Regions from separate parts of the Nonomuraea sp. 3N208 genome, predicted to be linked through region 3. Evidence: riboswitches for the same ligand, from Rfam matches in the RefSeq annotation. Region 3 holds a riboswitch; each other region holds the start of a gene.
The links. Region 3 has a riboswitch for S-adenosylmethionine ahead of ACTWPT_RS20195 (aminotransferase class V-fold PLP-dependent enzyme). Riboswitches for the same ligand answer to the same signal wherever they lie in the genome.

Region 1: linked by a shared signal. The riboswitch ahead of thrC (threonine synthase) and the one ahead of ACTWPT_RS20195 (aminotransferase class V-fold PLP-dependent enzyme) in region 3 are both predicted to bind S-adenosylmethionine.
Region 2: linked by a shared signal. The riboswitch ahead of ACTWPT_RS53015 (GNAT family N-acetyltransferase) and the one ahead of ACTWPT_RS20195 (aminotransferase class V-fold PLP-dependent enzyme) in region 3 are both predicted to bind S-adenosylmethionine.

What each region holds. Positions count from the first base shown of each region.
Region 1 covers NZ_JBQQBR010000016.1:202,155-208,587, forward strand. Annotated here, with positions in the region: gene ACTWPT_RS25230 (cold-shock protein) at 1-142, opposite strand, end outside; gene ACTWPT_RS25235 (MoaD/ThiS family protein) at 385-660, opposite strand; gene thrC (threonine synthase) at 684-1,919, opposite strand; SAM riboswitch class I at 1,933-2,074, opposite strand; gene ACTWPT_RS25245 (RNA polymerase sigma factor) at 2,154-2,708, opposite strand; gene ACTWPT_RS25250 (alpha,alpha-trehalose-phosphate synthase (UDP-forming)) at 2,740-4,164, shown strand; gene ACTWPT_RS25255 (hypothetical protein) at 4,168-4,743, opposite strand; gene otsB (trehalose-phosphatase) at 4,779-5,549, opposite strand; gene ACTWPT_RS25265 (DUF3263 domain-containing protein) at 5,589-5,888, opposite strand; gene ACTWPT_RS25270 (SAM hydrolase/SAM-dependent halogenase family protein) at 6,006-6,433, shown strand, end outside.
Region 2 covers NZ_JBQQBR010000060.1:16,378-22,810, forward strand. Annotated here, with positions in the region: gene ACTWPT_RS53010 (flavin reductase family protein) at 1-519, opposite strand, end outside; gene ACTWPT_RS53015 (GNAT family N-acetyltransferase) at 572-1,183, opposite strand; SAM riboswitch class I at 1,191-1,281, opposite strand; gene ACTWPT_RS53020 (maleylpyruvate isomerase N-terminal domain-containing protein) at 1,442-2,056, shown strand; gene ACTWPT_RS53025 (nuclear transport factor 2 family protein) at 2,184-2,543, opposite strand; gene ACTWPT_RS53030 (alpha/beta fold hydrolase) at 2,797-4,362, opposite strand; gene ACTWPT_RS53035 (LLM class flavin-dependent oxidoreductase) at 4,522-5,334, opposite strand; gene ACTWPT_RS53040 (hypothetical protein) at 5,453-5,872, opposite strand; gene ACTWPT_RS53045 (FHA domain-containing protein) at 5,888-6,433, opposite strand, start outside.
Region 3 covers NZ_JBQQBR010000012.1:190,757-197,189, forward strand. Annotated here, with positions in the region: gene ACTWPT_RS20175 (chaplin family protein) at 184-405, opposite strand; gene ACTWPT_RS20180 (SAM-dependent methyltransferase) at 596-1,558, shown strand; gene ACTWPT_RS20185 (cytochrome P450) at 1,609-2,799, opposite strand; gene ACTWPT_RS20190 (TerC family protein) at 2,799-3,563, opposite strand; SAM riboswitch class IV at 3,677-3,792, shown strand; gene ACTWPT_RS20195 (aminotransferase class V-fold PLP-dependent enzyme) at 3,838-5,205, shown strand; gene ACTWPT_RS20200 (DoxX family protein) at 5,274-5,939, opposite strand; gene ACTWPT_RS20205 (NADH-quinone oxidoreductase subunit D) at 6,062-6,433, shown strand, end outside.

The DNA of each region.
Region 1 (6,433 bases), on a different contig from region 3:
CGACGCGCTGCCCCTGTTCGAGAGCTCGGTACCCGTCCATCAGGATCGCTGAGTAATGGACGAATACATCCTTACCACCGTCTACCGCGATGAAGCCGTAGCCCTTGTCCGCGTTGAACCACTTGACGGTGCCCTGCGCCACTTCCGACTCCTCTTACTGGGCTTACAGATCTCGCCCATTCCACCGCGAGACCGTAATCGCATGACTTAACTGAAAATCAGCCAGACGATCGCCTCGACCATACCTGTGGCAAGGGGTTTGGCAACAGAGTCAATCCGCAAACAACGCATTTCCTCGCAGAGAGGCTGGTTCAACGTTGAATTAGTCAGGAAAAGGAGAAGGCGCCCACTAGGGGCGCCTTCCAATGATGTGATCTATCGCACTCAGCCGCCGGCGACTGCCGGGATGATGGAGATCTGAGTGCCCTCAGGGGCAGGAGTGTCGAGGCCCTCGGCAAAACGGACGTCCTCTTCCCCAACGTAAACGTTGACGAAACGTCGAATCTTGCCCGATTCATCCAGAATTCTCGCGCCGATCCCCGGGTAGTCGGAGTCGAGCTTGGCGAGCACGTCACGAAGCGTCGCACCCTCGCCACTGACTTCCGCGTTCCCCCCGGTGTACGTGCGCAGGATCGTGGGAATCCGCACAGAAACGCTCATGGTTATCTTGCCTTTCCTGGTTGTCAGACAGCCGCGCGGAACGCGTCGAGAGAGGGCCGGATCACGGCGGTGGGCTGGGCGTCGTCGCCGGTGATGGCGTCGAGCGTCTTGAGCCCGTCACCGGTGTTGAGCACCACGGTCTCGGCCTCGGGATCGAGCCGCCCGCTCTCGGCGAGCTTCTTGAGCACGCCCACGGTAACCCCGCCCGCGGTCTCGGCGAAAATGCCCTCCGTCGAGGCCAGGAGCTTGATGGCGGCCACGATCTCGGGATCCGTGACGTCCTCGACGGCCCCTCCGGTGCGGCGGGCGATGTCGAGCACGTACGGGCCGTCTGCGGGGTTGCCGATGGCCAGCGACTTCGCGATGGTGTCCGGCTTGACCGGCTGGACGACGTCGTGCCCGGCCTTGTACGCGGTGGAGACCGGCGAGCACCCGGCCGCCTGCGCCCCGAAGACCTTGTAAGGCGTGTCCTCGACCAGCCCCAGCGCCACCAGCTCCTTGAAGCCCTTGTCGATCTTCGTGAGCTGCGAGCCGGAGGCGATGGGAATGACGATCTGCTCGGGCAGTCGCCAGCCGAGCTGCTCGGCGATCTCGTACGCGAGCGTCTTGGAGCCCTCGGCGTAGTAGGGCCGCAGGTTGACGTTGACGAACCCCCACTTGTCGCCGAGCGGGTCGCCGATCAGCTCCGAGCAGAACCTGTTGACCTCGTCATAGGTCCCGTCGATCCCGATCAGCTTCCCGCCGAACACCCGGGCCATGGCGATCTTGGCGGCTTCAAGGTTGGCCGGGATGAACACGCACGCGTCGAGCCCGGCCCGCGCCGCGGCGGCCGTGACCGCGCCCGCGAGATTGCCCGTGGAGGAGCAGGAAAGCGTGTGAAAACCGAAGTTGCGTGCCGCCTCGACGGCAATGGCCACCACCCGGTCCTTGAAGGAGTGAGTGGGGTTGCCGGAGTCGTCCTTCACGTACAGGGATTTGAGGCCGAGCGCCTGCCCGAGGTTGCCCGCCTTGACCAGCTTGGTCCAGCCGGGGTTCATGTTGGGCTTGGTGGCGACGTCGACCGGCACGGGCAACAGCGAGCGGTAGCGCCAGATGTTGGCGGGACCGGATTCGATGTCCGCGCGGGTCACGGTGCCGAAGTCGTAGGCCGCTTCGAGCGGCCCGAAACACTCCAGACACGCGAAGCTGGGACCCAGTGGGTAGCGTGCGCCGCACTCGCGGCAGGACAGACCGACAGCAGGACCAAAGTCGAGCGACATGAAGCGAGGCCTTCCCTCATCTTCGCCCGCGGCCACCTTGACCACGAACCGGAATTGGCACCTTGTCCCGGTCGGCCTCGCCAGGTCGCGAGTCTCAAGCCGGGAGGGTTGCCGGGGCTTCGCAGGGCCGGTCCCTCCACCCCTCTGGATGAGCAATATGCAGTTGTTGAAAAGGACTCTACCCGCTTAAGTAGCCGTAATTACCACCTGTCTCAGTATCTGAGACGAGCGGTCTCAGCGATAGTCCTCACCGAGCACTCCCTGCACGTATTTCCTGGCCTGGTGAATGCGCGATTTCGCGGTGCCCAGGGGGATGCCGAGCTGCTCGGCCACCTCGTTGTAGTCGAGCTGGACGATGTCGCGCAACACCAGCGCCTGCGCCAGGTCGGGCTTGTCGGCCTCCAGCGCCTCCATCGCGTCGAGCAGGTCGAGCCGGGACCCGGCGATCACGCTCACCCGGCGGACGTCGGGCTTCTGCATGGGCAATTCGTCCGACGTCTGCTCCGCCGCTCGCCGCTTGAGCGACCGGTACGTGGTCCGCGCGCAGTTGGCGGTCACGATGTGGAGCCAGGTGCTGAACCTGGCCCGCCCCTCGAAGCGGCCGATGTTGCGGGCCACGGCCAGCAGAGTGTCCTGGGAGGCTTCCTCAGCATCCTGGTGATAGGGCAGGATCCGCGCACAGTGCCGCATCACATCCGGTTCGATCCTGGCCAATAGCTCGCCAAGCGCGCGATGATCTCCGGCTGCGGCGGATCGGGCGAGTTCCTCGGTTAGCTCATCAAGCGCCATAGCTGGGATCCTATGATCGAAGGGAGCCATGATGAACAGCGTCCTGGTGGCCTCCAACAGAGGGCCTGTCTCCTTCACCGTCTCCGACGACGGCGAACTGACCATGAAACGCGGCGGGGGCGGGCTGGTGTCCGGGCTGTCCGGAGTGGCCAAGGAGGACGGCGTCCTGTGGGTTTGCGCGGCGCTGTCCGACGACGACCGCAGTGCCGTGCGCCTGTCTCCGGGCGGCCGGATCGACCAGGCCGGCTACGACACCGGTCCGCTGCGGATGCTGGACATCCCGCCGGCCACCTTCCACCGGGCGTACAACGCTGTGGCCAACTCCACGTTGTGGTTCGTCAACCACCTGCTCTACGACATCCCCAACGCGCCCAACTTCGGCACGAGGTTCGCGCGCGAGTGGGAGTCCTACCGTGATTACAACGGCGCGTTCGCGCTGGCCCTGGCCGAGGAGGCCGGGCACGGCGCGCGGGTGATGGTGCAGGACTACCACCTGACGCTGACCCCGGCGATGCTCCGGGCCGAGCGACCCGACCTGCGCATCGCCCACTTCAGCCACACCCCATGGGCGCCGCCGGAATACTTCTCCCTGCTGCCCGACGAGGTGGTCGGCGAGGTCCTGGAGGGCATCCTGGGCGCCGATCACGCCGGGTTCCTGACAGGCAGGTGGGCGGGCGCGTTCATGGACTGCTGCGAAGCGCTGCTCGGCGCCGAGGTCGACCGGGTGGCCCACAGCGTCACGCACGAGGGCAGGACGACCAGGGTCGGCGTGCACAGCCTCGGCGTGGACGGCGCGGCGTTGTGGGATCGGGCCTGCGAGCCCGATGTCGAGTCCTACATGACCGCGATCAGGGATCAGGTCGGCGACCGCAAGCTGATCGTCCGCATCGACCGCACCGAGTTGTCGAAGAACATCGTGCGCGGCCTGGTCGCCTACGGCGAGTTCCTGGCCGCGCATCCCGAATGGCACGGGCGGGTAGTGCACCTGGCCTTCGCCTACCCGAGCCGGCACGACCTGCCTGAATACCGCGAATACACCGCCTCGGTGCAACGCTGCGCCCAGGAGATCGAGAACCAGTTCGCCACTGAGGACTGGGACCCGCTGATACTCAACGTCAACGACGACTACCCGCGATCGCTGGCCGCGTACCGGATGGCCGACGTGCTGCTGGTCAACCCCATCCGCGACGGGATGAACCTGGTCGCCAAGGAGGGCCCGGTCCTGTCGGACAACTGCGCGCTGGTGCTCTCGCGCGAGGCGGGGGCGGCGGCCGAGCTCGGGCCCTACGCGATCACGGTGAACCCCTACGACATCAGCGGCACGGCCGCCGCCCTCCACGAGGCGCTCGTCATGCCCGAGGACGAGCGCAGGTGGCGCCGCGACAAGCTATGCGCGGCCGCCACCGCCCTGCCGCCCCAGAAGTGGTTGGCCGCCCAGCTCGACGCCCTGGAGTGAGCTCTACTTCCAATCCGCGTACTTGAGCGCGTCCGCCAGGCCCGGCGTGTTCCACTGGTCCACGACGAGGATCTTGCTCTTCGGCAGATACCACTCGCGCTGCGTGAAGCGGGCGTACACCTTGGTGCTCGAGTAGCTGACGCACTTGGCCTGCCAGGCGTTGTAGGCCGCCTTGTGGCCCTCGCCGACCTGGCGCAGCCCCCTGGCCACCTTGGGGCCGATCAGCTCGCCATATTTCTGGTTGAACGGGCAGGGCTGCACGTCGCTGGCCGTGTAGAAGGGGTTCTTCCCGGTGTAGGGGCCCCAGCCCTCCGCGCCTATCTTGATGTACTTGGGGCCGAGGAGGTAGAAGGCGTCGCACTCGGGCGTGCTCCAGCCCTGGGGCTTGCCGCACTTGCCGGTGACCACCTGGACCACGTCGGCGCCGAAGCGGTACACCTTCCACTGGATCGGTATGTAGAGGGTCAGGCCGTTGCGGAATTTCAGCGGCTGGGCGGGCGCGGCGGCGTTCGCGGGCAGGGCGGCGGTCAGGACGGTGGCCGCGGCGACGACCGCGACGGCGAGGTGGCGCTTGGACATGCGCCTGACCCTAGGGGCCGCGACTTGCAGTTCACTCATGAACGACTGAACGCGGACGCGAGCTCCTCCAGCAGCGCCACCACCCCTTCGGGGCCGTCCACCACGATGTCGGCGCGCTCGGCCAGCTCGGCCACCTCCGCCGACCCGCTGCACACGGTCACCCCGGGCAGCCCGGATACGCGTACGGCCTCGAATGCGGCCAGATCCCCCAGATCGTCGCCGGCGAAGAGGACGGACCTGGCCGCCCGCTCGGCCAGGAACAGGCTGAGCGCGTGCCCCTTGTCCATGCCCGGCGGCCGGAGCTCCAGCACCATGCGGCCGGGCTCGACCACCAGCCCGTGCTTGTCGGCCAGCCGCGCCAGCGGCTCGCGCAGGGCGTCCAGCGCGCCTTCCGAGTCGGGGCTGCGCCTGGTGTGCACCGCCACGGCCCGGCCCTTGTCCTCGATCGTCACGCCCTCCAGCTCGAGCTCCTCGAGCAACAGCTGCAGCTCCGCCTCGGCCCGTGGCACGCCCGGTGGGGGCGGCGGTGCGGAGATCCGGCCGTTCTCCCAGCGCTCGAAGCCGTAGTGTCCGAGTATGACCAGCCCGGGCACCTCGGCCAGCCCCGGCCCCAGCTCCAGTGCGGTGGCCGGGGGGCGGCCCGTCACGATGGCGACGGCCAGGACGTGCGCGCCCAGCTCGGCGAGGACCGCGGGCGCCTTCGGGTGGATCACGGCGGCGGCGGGATCGGCAACGATGGGCGACAGCGTCCCGTCGAAGTCCAGCCCGATCACGGCGCCCGCCGGATCCTTCAAGATCGCTTCCATTCCAGGGATGTTCCTCACGCGGCTGCCGTACCCAGCCGGTCAGGGGCGCATGCCAAGCCTTCTTGCCGCGCGGTCGCGCTGGCGGGTCGAGCGCAACCTGCGCAGCCGCTTGACCAGCATGGGATCCTGCTCGAGCGCCTCCGGCCTGTCGATCAATTCGCCGAGCAGCTGGTAGTACCGCGTGGCGGAGAACCCGAAGGTCTCCTTGATGGCCTGCTCCTTCGCACCCGCGTGGCGCCACCATTGGCGCTCGAAGGCGAGGAGCTCGAGATCGCGTTCTGTCAGGGGATGGTGGGACGGTTCCTGGGCAGCATTGTCACCGCTGAGCGGTGCTCCCATGGTGTCCTCCTCGAAAGGGGCGTGCGACGATCTCGTCACACGCACGCGGCCCGAGCCAATCGTAATGTGCGGAGTGCGGCTGTTCACGGCGGATTGAGAGACGTACAGTCACCAAATGTGACCTCAGTAATCACCCTCCTCACCGACTATGGGCTCGAAGACGGCTATGTGGCGGCATGTCATGGCGTGATTGCCGGGATCGCCCCGCAGGCGCGGGTGATCGACGTGTGTCACCTGATTCCTTCCGGGGATGTGCGGCGCGGCGCGGCGGTTCTCGCCCAGACCATCCCGTATCTGCCGGCCGGCATTCACATCGGCGCGGTCGATCCCGGCACGGGTGGCGCCAGGCGCGCGGTGGCGGTCGATGCCGGCGACCGGGTGTTCATCGGCCCGGACAACGGGCTGCTGTCGTGGGCCGTGCACGCCAGCGGTGGTGCGCGGGCCGCGTACGAGCTCAGCAACGAGGAGCACTTCCTGCGGCCGGTCTCGCCGACCTTCCACGGGCGTGATGTGTTCGCGCCGGTCGCGGGGCGGCTGTGCCGAGC
Region 2 (6,433 bases), on a different contig from region 3:
CCCGGCCATTCTGATCTCTTCGTGCACCCACACCCGCTGCACACGTACCTCGAACGCCAGCGTCCCACCGTCGTCCCCTACCGGATGCACCGCCTCGACCACGGCCTCCATGCTGACCGGGCACTCGGCCACCCGCGGCGGCGCCACCGTCTCGGAGGGCGTGGCGGTCAGCCCGGCCCGCTGAAACTTGTCCGGCACGTACCGATATCCCCGCTCCCACTTGCGGTCAGGAACGGGATTGGAGCCGGTGGTGAGCGCCAGCCGGTCAACGGCGGTGGCGAGCGCGTCGGAGGGCAGATTCAGTACGCATTCCCGCGTCCTGACCAAGTTTTGAGCCGTCTTGGCCCGTGAACCCAGTCCCAGCATGCCCCGCCAGCCGAGCCAGAAGGCCGACGACATGGGGGCCAGGTTGGGGGTGCCGTCCTCGTTCAAGGAGGAGAGCAACACCACGGGCGTGCCGAAGTAGAGGATGCTGGGCTCGATCCTGGCGTGCGGGTCCGCGTCAACGAGAATGCTCATGCAGACCAGTGTCGTGGCTCGTCAGAGGGGCCGCTGGCAGGTATCGGACAGCTCAGCGGCGACTCAGGACCCGGGCGCTCAGGGCCGCTTTGACCTCCGACCACTCATCGGCGACCACGGAGAAGATGGCCGAGTCCCGCACCTTTCCTTCCTCGCCCGGCGCCCACGAGGGTGACCAGTTCCGCAGCACACCCTCGAACCGGGCGCCGAGGCGCTCGATCGCCCGCCGCGAGCGCGTGTTCCGCGCATCGGTCTTGAGATCGACCCGCACCACGCCGAGCGCCTCGAACGCGTACGTGAACAGCAGCAGCTTGGCCTCGGCGTTGATGCCCGTGCCCTGCGCCGACGCCGCCAGCCACGTCCACCCCACCTCGATCGCCCGCAGTTCCTCCCGCCCCGGCCAGCTGCGAGGATCCCAGAACGCCGTGCACCCGACGGCCCTACCGTCCGCCACCCGCACCTGCGCGAACGGCGTCAGCCCCGCGCGCTCCCTCTGGTCCCGCAGGTACGCCTCGACGTCCGCACCCCGAGGCACCAGGGTGAACGCGTAGGCGGAGCGATCCTCCTCCGCCGCCCACGCCAGATCCGCCGCATGCCGCATCGCCAGCGGCTCCAGCCTGACCAGTGATCCGTGCAGCACGGGAACATCGAGCCGCAGGCTCATCGAAACCCCCTCATCGTTCCTGGCGTTGGCACCTTGCCGCTTCGGGCAGGTTGCCGGACCGTCACCGGGCCAGGTCCCTCAGATCCTCTGGATGAATATCGGTGCGGAGATCATGCCCGACTCCCGAGAGCTCCGTCAACGCGACGCCCTTGGAGGAGCCGGTCGCCCCGGCCGGGATCTCGAAGGCCCGGCTTCGCCCGCCTTCTTCGACCCTCGCCCGCGGGAGTTCTGTCAGTGCCGTATGCGATGATCCACCGCATGGACGGAAGCATGGTGCTGCAGACCGCAACCGAATGCGAGAGTTTCCTGCGTTCGGCAGCAGATCGGAACTGGGCGGAAACCCCCATTCCCGGGATGGACTGGACCGTCGCACGGGCCGTGGCTCACGTAAGCGACTGCCTGCTGTGGTACGCCACCGATCTTGCCGCCGGCGAGCGGGAGCTCAGCACCACGGACATCCACGTCCGCCCTGAGTCGAAGCCAGACGACCTCATCGCCACGATGACCACATACGCCACGGTCCTTGCGCGTGTCATCGACGCCAGTGCTCCTGGAACTCGCGGATGGCATCCTTTCGGTCTCGCGGACCCGTCCGGCTTCGCCGCGATGGCCTGCGACGAGATGCTCGTGCACACCGCCGACGTCGGCTCCGGCGTCGGTCAGACCTTCCTCCCTGCCGAGAAGTCAGCGGCAGCCACCTTGCGTCGCTTGTTTCCGTGGGCGCCGGCGGACACGGACCCGTGGGAGACGTTGTTGTGGGCCAACGGCCGCGCCGACCTCCCCGGCCAAGAGCGGCAGGTGGGGTGGAGATGGCACTGCGCCCCGCTGACCGAATGGAATGGCACCAACCCCAGACGCCGAGTAGCTCACTAGGGGGCCACACCCTGTCCACGACGGACAGCCCATCCGGCGCTGCCTTGACACGCAACCGTCATCGTCCACCGGACGTATCTCTTGGAGAGGGCCCATCATGCCGAAGCAGGTTGGGCCAGGCCGCACGTTACATGGGCGTCTGGTGGAGAAGGACGACACGCCAGCCATCCGGGGTCCGGCGGTAGACCGTTGAGGCGTACCACGAGGACGTCTCATCGCCGGTAGTGCTCGTCAGTTTGTAGGCGACCACGGCTCCGGCGTCGCCGAGCGGTTTGACCACGATGTCGTGTGCCTGGTTGCGCCGGTCGGGGTTTCCGCTTCCCTTGGCGTACATGTCGAGAACCTGTTGCTTGGACACGATGCCGTAATTTCCCATGGCGACGAAGTCATCGGCGCAGTGCTCCGCGAAAAACCCCTCGTCATAGGCCGCGTCGGCGTCCAGCATGCGCTGCTCGATTTCTGCCAGCGTCTTTTCGATGTCGCTCATGCAGTCCCCACTCCTTTGTGAATACGCGATCCAGGCTGGCAGCTTTACCTGACACCTCCCGACAGGTACGACCGGTGTACTCGTGCGTCTTCAGGAGCGAAGGGCTTGGTCATGGCCTCGAGCGCCGTGCTGAGCCAGTCCTGGCGACCGGCTCAGCACGGAACTGAATGGCTGGAGCACATGGACACTGTCCTGGCCCCGTATGTCGGCCATGGACGCGATGCCGGCTTATGCCGGTGTGGTCATCGCCCGGCTATGAGCGGGACGACGGCGCGACCGGACCGCCCCAGGGGAGCCCGTCCGTCGGCCACAGCTCGGCCTGCCGCTTGAGCGTGGTCTCGACCCTGCCGCCCACGGGGCAGCGGAAGCCGTGCGGCGGCACCGTCAGCGAGATCAGGTAGTTGTCGATGGGTACCGTGCTGCACTCGTCCTTGCCGTAGATGCGGTGGCCCCAGCCTTCGTAGGTGAGCAGCACGGCCTTGGGGCCGAGCTGGCGGTTCACGTTGGCGGACCATATCCACGGGGTGGAGGGGTCGTGGATCGAGTTGCCCAGCAGGATCGGAGCGCTGCCCGTGTAGCGCAGCGTGTGCTGCGGGTTGGTGGTGGGGTGGTTGAGGCAGACCGGCAGATCCTCGATCGGCATCGGGTTGAAGCGCATGTCCGGGGCGAAACGGGCGGAGTTCCGCATGATCTCGGCGTACTCGTCATAGTTGCGCACCCGGAGGTTGTAGTCCTCGCAGAGGATCACGGTCGGCAGGTGCGCGACCTCCCCGGACACGGGCTGCCGGCCGGGCAGCGGCGGCATCCAAGACGGCGGCTCGCCACCGTCCAGGGCGCGAATCACCTCGCTCATCAGCTGCCAGGCAGGCCCCTCGGTGCCCAGCACGCCGTTCCACAGGACCTGCAGCTCGGTCATCGGGCGATCCGGAACGCCGGGCCAGTAGAGCTCGCCCTTGCGTGCTTTGTCCAGCAGCCTGGCCCACACCGCGCGGACGTCCTGCCCGTGCAGGGCGCAACTGGGCTCCTGGTCGCACCAGCCGACGAACTGGTCGAAGGCGTCCTCGACCGCGGCGGCCTCGGTGTACAGGAACGCCTTGACGCCGAGGCTGTGGTCCATGTTGCTGTCCAGGGCCAGGGCACGGATCCGGTTCGGGAACAGCTCGGCGTACATCTGCCCGAGTAGCGTGCCGTACGAGACCCCGTAGAAGGTCAGCTTCTCCTCGCCAAGCGCGGCGCGCAGGGCGTCCATGTCACGCGCGACGTTGACCGAGTCGACGTGGTCGTAGAGGGGCCCGGTGCGGGCCCGGCAATCGGCGTGCAGCTTCTTGTTGTAGGCGGTCCACGTGTCGAAGTCGGCCTGGCTCTTGATGACGGCGTACGGCATCTGGTTGAACACCGACGCCGAGCAGATCACCGGGTTACTGCGGCCCACGCCGCGGGGGTCGAAACCGACGATGTCGAACCGCTTCTGAATCTCCTCGGTGAAGAAACCGGGGGAGCTGTAGGCGAACTCCACACCCGATCCGCCCGGGCCACCCGCGCCGAGCACCAGGGACCCGACCCGGGCGGAGGGGTCGGTGGCCTTGCGCCGGGCAACGGCCAGGTCGACGGTGGGCCCGTCCGGCTTGGACCAGTCGATCGGGACGGTCAGCTTGCCGCACTCAGCGGCGGGCTCCTCATCGCAGGGCTGCCATGCGATGCCGCCCCTCTCGCTGACCGCCGAGACGCCGTTCTCAGCGGCCGCCCCGGCCGGCAAGACGGGTAACAGCGCCGCCATCGCCACGAAGGCGGCGACGAGCAGAGAAGATCTTCTTCGCACGTTGCTCCAATCGTTGGTCGGTCGGCCGGCCCGCTCACGCGGCGCACGGCCGATCTTCGATCATTCCCGGTCGGCGCCGCACGCGGAGAAAAATTGGAAATTTCCTTCAAAGCGACCGGGATCAGGCTGGAGACGCCTCACCACATGGCGATGAGCAGCTCATGTCTCACGTGGCGGACCCGCCTTGATGCGCTGCACGAGTTGTTCCGTGGAACCCCGATATCCATGGAGGTGCTCCAGCCACCAGGTGGCGCCCGCATCCGCGTACGCCTTGACCGAGGAGCCAGGCTCGCTCACCCCGATGAGCGCCACATCGAAATCCGCATCTGAAGGCCGGTGCTGAAGCACCTCGCCGACCTGAACAGCGAGGGCTTCTGGTGACAGCGTCATGCGGCACTCCTGGTCGTCACCGCCGACGATCCAGCCGTCCCAGCGAGCGGCACGACGAAGAGCACCCGGAGCCGAGCCTCCGACCCACACAGGGACCCGGGGGCGCTGGAGCGGCAGTGACAACAGCCGTACCCCATCGACCGTGTAGTGGGCGCCCCTGTGGCGCACTTCGGCGCCGGACCAGAGCGAGGAAATGACGTCCAGCGCCTCGTCGAGCACGCTCCCCCTGGGCCGAGGCGAGCCGAAGGCGGTGAACTCGGCGGTCACCCCGCCCAGCCCGGCGCCGAGGATCGCCCGGCCACCGCTCAACCGGTCGAACGTGGCCACGGTGTGAGCCAGCGTTTCCGGACGATGCCGGGCCACGGCGGTCACCGCCGTGCCCAACCGGATACGAGAGGTTTCCTGGGCCGCGGCGGCCAGCACCACCCACGGGTCGGCCGATGGCGTGCCCCAGGCGAAGGCGAGGTGATCCCACACCACCACGGCGTCCCATCCGGCGGCCTCGGCCTCCCGAGCCAGTGAAACCAAGCGCGCCGGCTCGGCGAGGTCACCGAGGATCGCGACGTCGATGCCGTAACGCATGCGTCCACTCAAGCATTCAGCACCGACAGTTCCGCCGTCTGACCGCGTCGGCGCCTCCGTGGACGCCGCCTTCCGCCCGACCGTCGCGCCTGGGCGTGAGATGTTCGCGGAACCCGGATCAGTGGCCGAGGAGTGCGATCACTCCGGCGCCCAGCGGGCCCAGCCACTGGGCGATCCGGCCCAGGGCGTCGATCAATGTGGTGCCTGCGTCGGCGAGCGCTCCGGCGCGCTCCAGCCCCGATGTGAGCGCCTCGAGGTGCCCGGCCGCCTGCTCTCTGTCGGGCGTCTCTACTAGCACCGCGTCCTCGACCGCGGACAGTTCGCGCTCCACGTTCTGGCATTCGGCCGCGGTCAGCCTCAGCTCGCCGAGAGCGCTCCTGATGACCTCCAGGTCGGCGTGGAGGGCCTGCATGATCTGATTCCCCGCGACGCCGTGGATGTCTCTCCCGGCGACCTGGTGATGCCCGCCAACGTACTGCGTGCCGCTCCCCGCGTTCACCGGCCCGCTGACATTCCCGAAACGGAAGGTCTCCCCCATTACCGCCACCTCTCCCTAACGGCGCGGCCCGCGCCGCCGCCGATTGCGCTCCTGCGCGCGCTTACGCGCGGCCTTGGACATGGACGAGCCGATCGCCGCGAGCACGCCACCGGCCACTACAAGACCGAAACCCGCGGGCGCCATGAGGATCCCCGGCAGCAATTCCCTTTCGAACGGATTTGTGAAATCGTCCGAGGCCATGGCTCCGAAGATGAGGGACATCCAAATGCCGAACCCCGCCAGAGCGACCATCGTGCCAAGGATCAGGAGGACGCGCCCAAACCCTTTCCCCTGGAAGACCTCGTCGAACGGCTCATAATCGGCATTCACTTGAATGTCGTAATTGTCGCCATAGATGTCTCTGCCGGCCGACTGGTGATGTCCGCCTACGTACTGGACGCCACTCCCGGCGTTCACCGGCCCGCGTACGTCCCCGAACCCGTAACTCGCCGGAGGAGCCGCCCCGGCAGGCTGCACGAACCGCAGCTCCGCATACCCCATCCGCAGCTGGTCCCCGTCACACAGCACCTGACCACTGACGATCTTATGGCCGTTGACCCA
Region 3 (6,433 bases):
ACCCCCTGTCGGAAGAGATGAGGAGAGGGGTTCACCGCATAGCCGCGGGCGCCGAGTCCTGGCCGGACCCGACGCCCGCATCGATGCGACCCTTGGAGGTGCGCCTGGCCGGTTCATCCGCCGACTGACCGGCCGGGACGGGAGCCCGGACCGGACCGCGCCGGACCGGGCTCCCTTCGTCGATCAGTAGCCGATCACCTTGGCGCCACCCTTGCAGCCGGCGATGGCGTGACCGATGACCGCCACCGCGTTGCCGCAGACGTTGATCGGGATGCTGATCGGAAGGTGCACCTGGTTGCCGGACAGCACGCCGCCGTTGCCGCTTGTGACGTCGGCGTGCGCCGCCGGGGCGGCCAGCGACAGCATGGCGGCGGCTCCGGCCACGGCTACGATCTTCTTCAGCATGAGAGCTCCTCTCGGTCTCGCGGCACCGGGCCGCGAATGCTTGCTCGGTCAGCACGATCGGCTCCGCCAGTGGGGGGTTAGCGGAGCGAGATCGCTAGGTAACGCTGGGTAACAGTAGCGCAAGGTGAGAACAAAGAGTAGTTAATCTATAACTCTCCGTGTCAGTCGAAAGTCGTGAGATAGTCCAGGCATGTGGCTCACGTGGCGTGCCGCAACAGAGCGGGCGTTGTACGGCGAGGAGGGTTTCTACCTCCGCGAGCGCCCGTCAGGCCACTTCCGCACCTCGGTCAACGCCTCCGCGGCGTTCGCGGACGCGGTGCTGGCGCTGCTGCGACAGGTGGACGCCGAGCTGGCTGAGCCGGAGGCGCTCGACCTGGTCGACATCGGCGCGGGTGAGGGCGTGCTGGTGACCCAGGTGCTGGCCGCCGCCGAGCCCACGCTGCGTGACCGGTTGCGGGTCACGGCCGTCGACCTCTCCCCCAGGCCGCAGGGCCTTCCCGAGCGGATCAGCTGGCGCGCCGGCCTGCCGGACCGCATCACGGGCCTGGCCATCGCCAATGAGTGGCTCGACAACGTCCCGGTGGACGTGGCCGAGCAGACGGCCGACGGCCCGCGGCTCGTCCTGGTCAACAGCCGTACGGGCGAGGAGCGCCTCGGCGGCCCGCTGCGGCCCGCCGACCGGGAGTGGCTGGATCGGTGGTGGCCACTGCCCCGGGTGGGCTCACGGGCGGAGATCGGCCGCCCCCGCGACGAGGCCTGGGCCTCGGTCGTGACCCGCCTCACCGGGGGCCGGGCAATCGCCATCGACTATGCACATCCTGTGGATAACCGCCCGCTGTGCGGCACGCTGACGGGGTACCGCGACGGCGCCGTGGTCGCCCCGATTCCCGACGGGACCTGCGATATCACGGCCCATGTCGCGCTCGACGCGTGCGCCGCGGCGGGGCGGCGGGCCGGCGCGATATCCACAACCTTGTCCACACAGCGTGACGCGTTGCGGGCCCTGGGGATCACCGGCACCCGGCCGCCCATGGAGCTGGCCGGCACCGATCCGCGCGCCTACCTGCGGGCCCTGGCCAGGGCGTCGGAGGAGGGCGAGCTCATCGACCCGTCGGGCCTCGGCGGCTTCGGCTGGCTCGACCAGCGACGGTGAGCCGGTCTCGGCCGGCGGCTCTGGACCGGCGTCGGCTGACTCCACTCAGGTCATTCGGCGGTCAGCTCCAGAGCGTGCAGGCCGCGGATGATGTAGCCGGGCTTCCAGACCGGCTCCTGGCGCAGCTCCAGCGTGGCCGCCCGGTCCAGCAGCGCGCCGAACGACTCCATGAGCTCGATGCGGGCCAGCGGCGCGCCCAGGCAGAAATGAATGCCGGCCCCGAAGGAGATGTGCGGATTGTCCGCCCGCCCCACATCCAGCCGGTCCGGATCCTCGAACGCCGCAGGGTCCCGGTTCGCCGAGCCGAACAGCAGCGCAACCTCCGACCCGCGCGGAATCGTCACGCCGTGGACCTCGATGTCCTCCAGCACCCACCGCTCGAACATCTGCAGCGGCGTGTCCCAGCGCATCAGCTCCTCGACAGCGGTCGGCAGCAGAGAGCGGTCGGCACGCAACCGCGCCAGCTCGCCGGGGTTCCTGAACAACGACCACCAGCCGTTACCCGTGACGTTCACGGTCGCCTCGTGGCCGGCGTTGAGCAGCAGAACACAGGTGCCGACCAGCTCGTCCTCGGTCAGCTCGGTGATCCCGGCGAGCGCGCTGATCAGGTCGTCACCGGGACGCTCCCGCCGCTCGCGGGCCAGGGCCTTGAGGTAATCGGCGAACTCCGCGGCCGCGCGCACCGCGGTGTGCTGGGCGTCGAGCGTGGGGTTGAGCTCGTACATGCCGCAAATGTCAGCCGACCAGGGGCGCAGGAGGTGACGATCCCGGTCGGGGATGCCGAGCATCTCCGCGATCACGGTCACCGGGAGCGGCTCCGCGACCTCAGCGATCAGGTCCCCGCCGCCCTTCTCCACGTACGTGTCCACCAGCCCCGCGGCGATCGCGCGCACGCGCGGTCGCAGGGACTCGACCATGCGCGGCGTGAACGCCTTGGAGACCAACCGGCGCAGCCGCGTGTGCACCGGCGGCTCGACGTCGAGCATGCCCGCCCTGATCACCCGCCAGAACGGATCCTGGAAGTCCGGCTCGGACTGCCTGCCGAACTCTTCCGGCGTGGCCACGTGGAGGAAGGACCGCCCCAGCCGGCGGTCTCTGAGCAGCACGTTCACGTCGGCGTGACGTGAGATCAGCCACTGGTTCGTCGGCTCGAAGTAGCAGACGGGCGCCTCGCGCCGCAGCTCGTCGTAGACCCGGTACGGGTAAGCCACGAAATCCGGATTCCAAGGATCAAAGCGCACTACTTCATACTAGGAGCCTCAGGCAGGACCTCCTCCTCCTGCTCGGCCTGCTTGGCGTGCTTGCCGCGCATCCGGATGTTCAGCAGCTCCACGACGACCGAGAACGCCATCGCGAAGTAGATGTATCCCTTCGGGATGTGCTGGTCGAGGCCCTCGGCGATGAGCACCACACCGATCAGCACCAGGAACGCCAGCGCCAGCATCTTGATGCTCGGGTGCTGGTCCACGAACCGGCTGATCGGCCCGGAGGCGAACAACATGACCAGCACCGCCACCACGACGGCCGCGATCATCACGCCGAGCTCGTCCACCATGCCGACCGCGGTGATGACCGAGTCGAGCGAGAACACGACGTCGAGCACCATGATCTGCACGATCACGGAGGCGAAGGAGGCGGCGGCGGCCTTCTTGCCGTCCTTGGCCGCGGGTGCGTCCATGCTGTGGCCGATCTCGGTGACGCTCTTGGCCAGCAGGAACAGGCCACCCAGCAGCAGAATCAGATCGCGTCCCGATATCTCGTGGCCGAAGAGGGCGAACAGCGGCTCAGTGAGCCGCACCACCCACGACAGGCCCAGCAGCAGGAGCAGCCGGCTGATCAGGGCGGCCGCCAGGCCGAGGACGCGGGCTCTGTCACGTTGTTCGGGAGGTAGCTTCCCAGCCAGGATGGAGATGAAGATGATGTTGTCGATGCCTAGCACGATCTCCAAGGCCACCAGGGTGAAGAAACCGATCCAGATCTGCGGGTCGGTCACCCAGTCCAACATCAGCGCACCTCCATGACATGTGCCTCGCGGTTCCCCGGTAGCAACGAGTCAAGACACGCAAAAGTTCGCCGGTTTGCGTTTTGCCGTGGGGACTGGGTTATAGTGCGGGCGTAGGTCATGAGTGCCAGCGACAAGCCCCGGCTAGCTGGCCGGCAACCCTCGCGTCCGCGGCGGGGTGCCCCGGGTGAAGACCTGGTCCGTCACGCGGTGTGGCGGGCAAGCGCGGGCTCCGTGGCTGCTCCAGGGGTCCGATGGTCCCTGAGGGAGATGTGCCGTGTCCACGCTGACGATCTTCGACCCCGTTCCCGCCCAGGCATCTGGCGAGACCCAGGCCCCCGCCGCCACCGCGAGCCGGCCGATCCCCGCCGTGCTCGGGGCCGACCTCCAGGTGCCGGTCAAGGGCGGCCGGCTGGTGGGGTACGCCAACCTGGACTACGCGGCCAGCGCGCCCTGTCTGGAGCCGGTCAGCGCCGCCGTCGCCGCCGCGCTCCCGGCCTACTCCAGCGTCCACCGCGGCGCCGGCTACGCCTCCCAGCTCACCACCGCCAGGTACGAGCAGGCCCGCCACACGGTCAGGGCGTTCGTCGGCGCCCGCCCCGATGACGCGGTGATCTTCACCCGCAACACCACCGATGCCACGAACCTGCTGGCCGGCTGCCTGCCCGCCGGCACGACCACCGTGGTCTTCGACACCGAGCACCACGCCTCGCTCCTGCCCTGGGCCAAGTCCGTACGGCTGGCACCGCCTGCGTTCCCGGGCGAGGCCGTGCGCGCCGCCGACGAGGCACTGGCCGGGATCGAGGGGCCGAAGCTGCTCGTGGTCACCGCCGCCTCCAACGTCACCGGTGAGCTCTGGCCCATCGCCGCCCTGGCCCACATCGCGCGCCGCCACGGGGCCCGCATCCTGGTGGACGCGGCGCAGCTCGTACCGCATCGGCGGCTCAACCTGACCGCGCTCGACCTGGACTATGTGGCGTTCTCCGGCCACAAGTTGTACGCGCCGTTCGGGGCCGGGGTGCTGATCGGGCGCCGGGACTGGCTGGCCGCCGGAGAGCCGTACCTCAAGGGCGGGGGCGCGGTGCGCTCGGTCGAGGACGACGTGGAGTGGCACGACGACCCGGAGCCGCGCCATGAGGCGGGCACCCCGAACGTGCTGGGCGCGATCGCGCTGGCCGCCGCCTGCGACGCGCTCACCGCCACCGGTTGGACGGCGCTGGTACGCGAGGAGGAGCGGCTGCTGGCCCGGCTGCGGTCGGGGCTGGCCTCGATCGAGGGCGTGCGGGAGTTGTCCCTGTGGGGGGACGATCACCCGCGGGTGGGGATCGTGTCGTTCACCGTGGACGGGCACTCGGCTCGCGAGGTGGCCGAGGTGCTGTCCGGCCAGTACGGCATCGGCGTGCGCGACGGGAAGTTCTGCGCGCACCCGTTCGTGCGGCACCTGTTGATTGCTGCCGCCGAGCGCAGGAGCTCGGCCGTAGAGAGCGACGCAGGAGCCAACGAAGGCCGAAGCGGGCGCGACCATAAGCACGCCGATTGTGAGGACGGAACCACATCCGCCGTACGCGCCTCGATCGGCATCGGGACCACGCAGGAGCACGTGGACCGGCTCGTCGAGGCACTGCGGGACCTGGTATCCCGCTGAGCCGGCGGGTCGGCGGCTCTTCCGGCTGAGCCGGCGGCGCGGTGGTTCAGCCGATCATTGGCGCCGGCTCACCGGTTCGGCGGCTTGCGGTGTTCTGGCTGGTCGTCGGAGACCAGCGCGTCGATGTCCCGCATCTCCTCGTCGCTCACGTCCGCCCTGGACGCCGTCGGCTGCCTGGGCACGTTCGGCCGCTCAGCCGTGGTGGACTCCGAGGGGGTCAACGGACCACCGGCCCCCCCGGCGCCCGTCATCCCCTCGGTGCGGCCCGAGGCTCCGCCGCGCCGGTGGGCGCCCATGCCGCCCTCCGCGGCCCGGCGCTCCGCGCGGCGCCGGAATATCGCCCCGAACAGCGCGTCGAGTCCGATCCGCCCGCCGCCGACGGCCAGGAACAGCAGGCTCAGCGCGCCCAGCGCACCCGCCAGCTCCCAGCCGCCCTCGGTCACCATGATCCCCTTTGTCGAGTGCACGAAGGCGATCGCGCCGAGCATGTTGATCAGCAACAGCAGGCCGACCGGCCGGACCAGCAGACCGAGGATCAGGAAGAGGCCGCCCACGGTCTCGACGACGCTGGCGAAGCCGGCCGAGAGTTCGGGCAACGGGATTCCCATCTCCCTGAAGCCCTGCGCCGTGGCGCCGAGTCCGCTCTGCCACTTGCTCAAGCCGTGCGCCATGAAGACCACGCCGGTCGCCACCCGCGCGATCAAGACAGCGATATCGAACAGAACCTTCTTCATAGTGCTAACTCCCCCCGTTCCCCCGACTCCTCCCCATGTCCGCAGTAGCGATGCATTTCCGTACCATTCCTTGACCATCCCCCACCCTGGATCACCAACTGCGACGGTGGCAGCATGGCCATATGACGGAACGCGTGGTCGGAATCGGTGCAGGCGCCAAGGAGCTGGCCACCGAGGACATGATCCTCAACATCGGCCCGCAGCACCCGTCAACGCACGGGGTGCTCAGGCTTCGGCTGACGCTGGACGGCGAGCGCATCGCCACCGCTGAGCCGATCATCGGCTACATGCACCGCGGGGCGGAGAAGTTGTTCGAGGTCCGCGACTACCGGCAGATCATCATGCTGGCCAACCGGCACGACTGGCTGGCGGGGTTCGCGAACGAGCTGGGCGTGGTGCTCGCCGCCGAACGCCTGCTCGGCATGGAGCCGCCGGTCAGGGCCGTGTGGGCGCGTACGCTCCTGGCCGAGCTCAACCGGGCGCTCAGCCACCTG